Regions from separate parts of the Streptomyces sp. NPDC000345 genome, predicted to be linked through region 3. Evidence: riboswitches for the same ligand, from Rfam matches in the RefSeq annotation. Region 3 holds a riboswitch; each other region holds the start of a gene.
What was found. A riboswitch is a leader RNA that binds a small molecule or an ion and turns the genes downstream of it on or off. The one in region 3 is predicted to bind S-adenosylmethionine.

Region 1 (2,258 bases), on a different contig from region 3:
CAGGGTGCGCACCAGCGGGTGGGCGCAGAAGAGGCCGTCGCGGACGCCGATGCCGTACTCCGCGGAGAGGGCGGCGGCGAAGTGGGAGCTGTTCCAGCCGTCGACGACGAAGGAGATCACCCCGACCCGCGGGGCGTCGTCGCCGAAGAGGGAGAGCACGCGGACCTGCGGGACCCCGGCCAGGCCCGCCCGCACCTTCTCGACCAGGTACTGCTCGCGGGCCACCAGCGTGTCGAAGCCGGCCTCCGTCAGGGCCTTGCAGGCCGACGCGACGGCGTAGGCGCCGATCACGTTCGGGGAGCCGGCCTCGTGGCGGGCCGCGCTCTCGTGCCACTCCACGTCCACTCCCCCGTCCTCGCGCCGGGTGACCTTGCGGCTGGCGCCACCGCCCGCGAGATACGGCTCCGCCGTGCGCAGCCAGTCGGCACGGCCGGCCAGGACGCCGGAGCCGAACGGGGCGTACAGCTTGTGACCGGAGAAGGCGATCCAGTCGACGTCGAGGTCGCGCACCGAGACCGGGTGGTGGGGGGCCAGCTGGGCCGCGTCCAGCACGATCCGGGCGCCGTGCGCGTGCGCGGCCGCCGCGAGCTCGCGCACCGGCCACAGCTCGCCGGTGACGTTCGAGGCGCCGGTGACGCAGACCAGGGCCGGGCCGTAGGGGTCGCGGCCGGCCAGGGCCTTCTCCAGGGTCTCGACGGCCTGCCGCGGGGAGCGCGGGGCGTCGAGCCAGGTGACCCGGGCGTCCCTCCAGGGCAGCAGCGAGGCGTGGTGCTCGGTCTCGAAGACGAAGACCTGGCAGTCGGCGGGGAGGGCCGCCGCCAGGAGGTTGAGGGAGTCGGTGGTGGAGCGGGTGAAGATCAGCTGGTCGTCGGCCCGGCAGTCCAGGAACCCGGCGACGGTCCCGCGGGCGTTCTCGAAGAGGTCCGTCGACAGCTGGGAGAGGTAGCCGGCGCCGCGGTGGACGCTGCCGTAGTACGGGGCGTAGGCCGCCACGTCGTCCCAGACGCGCTGCAGGGCGGGGGCGCTGGCCGCGTAGTCGAGTGCCGCGTAGGCGACCTCGCCGCCCGTGACGAGCGGGACGGTGACATCCCTGCCCAGAACGGGCAGTGGGGCACAAACGGTACGGGCGGTGGCAGCGGTGGAGACAGACATGGGGAACTCCCGTGAGAGGCAAAGGAGAACCACCGTGCGGGCGGCTGTGGCTCCGGCACGGAGGAAGGAGAAAAGGGGATGCGGAGGCGGGGCTCGACGCCCTAGCGCATTCGCTTGCTCACGGAAGACTCCCTCGGACGACCCAGGACCCCTGGTTTCGCGAGGGGTCCGCGCTTGCCGGGGACCTTGCTGTCCACGGCCTGGTCTTCACCCGGGGCACCCCGCCACGGACGGAGGGTTGCCGGACAGTCGGCCGGGGCCTCATGACTGTCACTCATGACCTGGTACAGGAACGTACGTGAAGTGATCGTCGTCCCGCAACCCGAGTCCGGATGGCGGGACGACGTCGGGGTGGCCCCTAGGCGTTGCTGGCGGCCACCCAGCGCTCCAGAGTCCGCTTCGCCGCGCCCGAGTCGACCGACTCGGCCGCCCGGTCCATGCCGGCCCTGATCTGCTCCGCCAGCGTTCCGCCGCCCGGCTCCAGGGCGACCAGCGCGGCCGCCGAGTTCAGCAGGACGGCGTCCCGGACCGGGCCCTGCTCGCCGTCCAGCAGGCGGCGGGCGACCTCCGCGTTGTACGAGGGGTCCCCGCCCCGCAGGGCCTCCACCGGCACCAGCTCGATGCCGACGTCACGCGGGTCGAAGCTCTCCTCGGTGACCTTGCCGTCGCGGACGACCCACACCCGCGAGGTGGCCGTCGTGGTCAGCTCGTCGAGGCCGTCGTCGCCGCGGAAGACCAGGGACGAGTTGCCGCGCTCGGCGAACACGCCCGCGACCACCGGCGCCATGCGCGGGTCCGCGACCCCGACCGCCTGGGCCCGCACCCGGGCGGGGTTGGTCAGCGGGCCGAGGATGTTGAAGACCGTGCGGATGCCCAGCTGACCGCGGGCGGCACCGGCGTGGCGCAGCGCCGGGTGGAACTTGATCGCGAAGCAGAACGTGATCCCGGCCTCCTGGGCCACCTCGGCCACCCGCCGCGGGGTCAGCTCCAGGTTGACGCCGAGCTTCTCCAGGACGTCCGAGGCGCCGGAGGCGGAGGACGCGGCCCGGTTGCCGTGCTTGACGACCGTGGCGCCCGTTCCGGCGACGACGATCGCCGACATCGTG
Region 2 (2,258 bases), on a different contig from region 3:
CACGCCCGGGTCGGTGAGCAGGGGGCCGACGATGCCCGAGACGAAGTCGGAGGAGAACTCCTTCAGGTCGGCGTCGATGAAGCAGACGATGTCCCCGGTCGTGACGAGCAGCGAGCGCCACAGCACCTCGCCCTTGCCGGGCACGGCCGGGAGACGGGGCAGGATCGCGTCGCGGTGCACGACACGCGCGCCCGCCGCGGCCGCGACCTCTGCCGTTCGGTCGGTCGATCCCGAGTCGACGACCACGATCTCGTCGACGAGCGGGACCTGGTGCATGAGGTCGTGACGGATGACCGCGACGATGTCGCCGACCGTCTCCTCCTCGTTCAGCGCGGGCAGGACCACCGACACCGACTGGCCCGAGGCGCGCTTCGCGGCCAGGATCCGGTGGAGCGGGCGATCGGTCACGGACCAGGAGCGGGTGGCCAGCCAGCGCTCGACTTCTTCCAGCACAGTCTGCGGCTCCTCACTGTCGTGATCACACCGGGTGCACGGCAGGTGACCGTGTGATCCATCTCGCGGTTCGGACGACTATCTCAACTGTCCTGGCCTTCGGTTACAGTCTTGAACAACGCGGATGACCATCGCATGTCCGGGGTCGTCCGGCGTTCAGCGTTCAACAACCGAATACCGCTCATCCAGAGGGGCAGAGGGACACGGCCCGATGAAGCCCCGGCAACCCTCCAGCCGGTCTGACCACGTCGTCGTGGTGAGGCTCCCGGCTTGGGAAGGTGCCAAATCCGTCTCACGGCGAGATGCGTCGTGAGGAAGATGAGGAGAAAGGGCCTCCCCTCACATGGCTGCGCAGACTGTTGCCACCGACACCACCGCCTCCCCCGTCGACCTCGGTCCCGCCGCGGCGCTGAGCTGCCGCGAGTGCGGTCACCGCGTCCCGCTCGGCCCGGTCTTCGCCTGCGAGGAGTGTTTCGGCCCGCTCGAGATCGCGTACGACTTCTCCTCCTACGACACGGAGGAGCTCCGCAAGCGCATCGAGGCGGGACCCGCGAACATCTGGCGCTACGCGCCGCTGCTGCCCGTTCCGGCCGACGTGGCGGACAAGCCCAACATCAACCCCGGTTGGACCCAGCTCGTCAAGGCCGACAACCTGGCCCGTGAGCTGGGCATCGACGCCGGCAAGCTGTTCGTCAAGGACGACTCCGGCAACCCGACCCACTCCTTCAAGGACCGGGTCGTCGCCCAGGCCCTGGAGGCCGCCCGCGCCTTCGGCTTCACCACGCTCTCCTGCTCCTCCACCGGCAACCTCGCCGGCGCGGTGGGCGCCGCCGCGGCCCGGGCCGGCTTCCGCTCGTGCGTGTTCATCCCGCACGACCTCGAGCAGGGCAAGGTCGTGATGGCCGCGATCTACGGCGGCGAGCTCGTCGGCATCGAGGGCAACTACGACGACGTCAACCGCTTCTGCTCCGAGCTCATCGGCGACCCGGCGGGCGAGGGCTGGGGCTTCGTCAACGTCAACCTGCGGCCGTACTACGCCGAGGGCTCCAAGACGCTGGCCTACGAGATCGCCGAGCAGCTCGGCTGGCGGCTTCCCGACCAGCTGGTCGTGCCCATCGCCTCCGGATCGCAGCTCACGAAGATCGACAAGGGTCTGCAGGAGCTGATCAGGCTCGGGCTGGTCGAGGACAAGCCGTACAAGATCTTCGGTGCCCAGGCGGAGGGCTGCTCCCCGGTGTCGGCGGCCTTCAAGGCCGGGCACGACGTGGTGCGCCCCCAGAAGCCGAACACCATCGCCAAGTCGCTGGCCATCGGCAACCCGGCCGACGGTCCGTACGTCCTGGACATCGCCCGTCGCACGGGCGGTGCGGTGGAGGACGTGACGGACGAGCAGGTCGTGGACGCGATCAAGCTGCTGGCCCGGACCGAGGGCATCTTCGCGGAGACGGCCGGCGGTGTGACCGTCGGCGTCACGCGCAAGCTCGTCGAGAACGGTCTGCTGGACCCGGCGAAGACCACCGTCGTCCTCAACACCGGCGACGGCCTGAAGACCCTGGACGCGGTGGCCGGCACCGGCCTGACCGCGACCATCCGCCCCAACCTGGACTCTTTCCGAGAGGCTGGCCTCGCATGAGCGTCACCGTCCGCATCCCCACCATCCTGCGCACCTACACGGGCGGTCAGGCCGAGGTGTCCGCCGAGGGCGCGACCCTCGCCGAGGTCATCTCCGACCTGGAGAAGAACCACAACGGCATCGCCGCCCGCGTCCTGGACGACCAGGGCAAGCTGCGCCGGTTCGTCAACGT
Region 3 (2,258 bases):
GAGTCATGTCCGTCACACCGCTGGCCGCCCACCCCTCCACCCGCCCCGCCCCCGCCTTCCGGGGCCGCATCGGCAGGGACGCGCGCAGCGGCCACTACGCCGTGCCGCGCCGCTACCGCCTCCATCTGTCCACCGCCGATCCCGACGGCCTGCGCATCGCCGTCGTCCACACCCTCCTCGGCCTGGACCGGGTCTGTCCGGTGGCCTTCCTGCCCGCCGTCCCCGACTGTGCCGACGGTGGGCACCGGGCGCTGCGCCCGCTCTACGAGGCCAGCGCCCACCGCTACACCGGACCGGCCCTCGCGCCGGTGCTCAGCGACGACTGGTCCGGCCGGATCGTCTCCACCCACGGCCCGGACATCGCCCGCGACCTCGCCCGGCGCTTCGGCGGCGGCCGCCCCACGCTCCACCCGTGCGGCGCCGGATCGGAGATCGAGGCCGTCGAGCGGATGTGCGCGCAGGGCATCGAGGGGGCCGCCCAGCGCGCCGGGAACGCGGGGGCCGGCGAGGCGGAGCGTGCCGCCGCGCTCGGACATCTCCTCGCCACGCTCGCCGTGCTGGAGCAAGGGCTCAGTGCGCAGCCGTATCTGATCGGTGATCAGATCACCGCGGCCGACGCGGAGTTGTGGGTCGCTCTGGTCCGGCTCGACACCGTGCACCGGCACCACCTCGACGCGGACGCCGTGCGCCGGGTCGCCGAACACCCCGCCCTGTGGGCCTACGCCCGCCGGCTCGCCGCCCATCCGGCCTTCGGCGCCCACCTCGACCTCGACGGCATCGCCCGCCGTCACCACGCCCGCTGTCAGGGGCTGGAGGCCGCCGGCGCCGCCGTCCAGATCCTCGACTGGGCGGCCCACGCCGCCCCCACCCGGTAGCCGTCCAGTCAATGGACCGGCGTTGACATTCGTTCGGGCAGTTATCGTAATTTACGGCCCAGAACGGTCATGAGCGTCAGCGACAAGCCCTGGCTCGCTGACCGGCAACCCTCGCGCCGCGGTGGGGTGCCCCAGGTGACGACCGGACCGGACGACGTACCGACAGGGACGTTCCGGTAAGCGCGAGGTCCCTCCGGGGCCGTGATCACGACGGAGAACACCATGTACGCAGCCCTCAGGACGGCGCCCCGCCGTCTTCGGGGGCCGCGTACGGCCCTCAGCACAGCCACTCGTCGCCGACCGCGCCGTCGATCTGCTCCGCGTGAACAGCGCACTGTGTACCGCACCGGGCCGTGCCCGCTGTCGGGGCTGAACTCCGCACCTCCCTTCGCCCCGCTTCCGCGTCTGTGACGAACACCGCCCCCGCGGTGTGCCGTTGACCGCCTCACCCCGGTTCTTCGTACGCACCCGTGCGCCGTGCGCCTGACGACGGCCACCCCACGCGACGGTGCCGACCCGGGGTGCCCGACTCCCGCCGGAGCCCCTCATGAGTGAACCCCCAGGCGCCGTGGCCCTCGCCCAGGCGCCCGCCGCCGACCTGCCGTCAGAAAAGCTCACCGCCCGGCGGGTTCAGCCGCTGCGCCGGCCGGGCCGCTGGATCGCGACCGCCGTCGTGCTGGTGCTGGTCGCCCAGTTCGCGCACGGCCTCGTGTCCAACCCCTTCTACCAGTGGGACCGCTTCGGCTACTGGTTCCTGCGGCCGGTGATCCTCGACGGACTGCTGATCACCCTCGAAGTCGCCGCCTACAGCGCCGTACTGGGCCTCCTCGGCGGGATCCTGCTCGCGGTCGCGCTGCTGTCGAGGAGCCCGGTGCTGCGCGCGGTCAGCTGGACCTACGTCTGGGCGCTGCGCTCCATCCCGCTGATCGTCGTCCTGCTCTTCCTGTACAACTTCAGCGCCCTGTACCGGACGCTGAGCCTGGGCGTCCCCTTCGGCCCCGCCTTCCTCACCTTCGACGAGTCCCGGCTCGCCACCGACATGGTGATCGCCGTCGTCGGCCTCAGCCTCAACGAGGCCGCCTACGCCGCCGAGGTGGTCCGCGGCGGCATCCTCTCCGTCGACCAGGGCCAGCACGAGGCGGCCGCCGCGCTCGGTCTGCCCCGGGGCTACCAGTTCTGGAAGATCGTCTTTCCGCAGGCGCTCAGGTCGATCACCCCGAACTACGTCAACCAGCTGATCGGCCTCGTGAAGGCCACCTCGCTGGTCTTCTACGTGTCACTGCTCGACCTGTTCGGCACCGCCCAGACCATGGGCGCCACCTACCCGGGCGACATCGTGCCGCTGCTGCTGGTCGTCACCGTCTGGTACCTGATCCTGACCAG

Region 1: another riboswitch for S-adenosylmethionine. It lies ahead of ACFY30_RS38465 (aminotransferase class V-fold PLP-dependent enzyme); the one in region 3 lies ahead of ACFY30_RS36015 (amino acid ABC transporter permease).
Region 2: another riboswitch for S-adenosylmethionine. It lies ahead of thrC (threonine synthase); the one in region 3 lies ahead of ACFY30_RS36015 (amino acid ABC transporter permease).

What each region holds. Positions count from the first base shown of each region.
Region 1 is NZ_JBIAZE010000026.1:64,760-67,017, reverse strand. It holds gene ACFY30_RS38465 (aminotransferase class V-fold PLP-dependent enzyme) at 1-1,152, opposite strand, end outside; SAM riboswitch class IV at 1,318-1,434, opposite strand; gene trpD (anthranilate phosphoribosyltransferase) at 1,511-2,258, opposite strand, start outside.
Region 2 is NZ_JBIAZE010000003.1:144,911-147,168, forward strand. It holds gene ACFY30_RS08160 (glucosyl-3-phosphoglycerate synthase) at 1-453, opposite strand, end outside; SAM riboswitch class I at 632-778, shown strand; gene thrC (threonine synthase) at 797-2,086, shown strand; gene ACFY30_RS08170 (MoaD/ThiS family protein) at 2,083-2,258, shown strand, end outside.
Region 3 is NZ_JBIAZE010000022.1:37,372-39,629, reverse strand. It holds gene ACFY30_RS36020 (glutathione S-transferase C-terminal domain-containing protein) at 6-875, shown strand; SAM riboswitch class IV at 941-1,064, shown strand; gene ACFY30_RS36015 (amino acid ABC transporter permease) at 1,423-2,258, shown strand, end outside.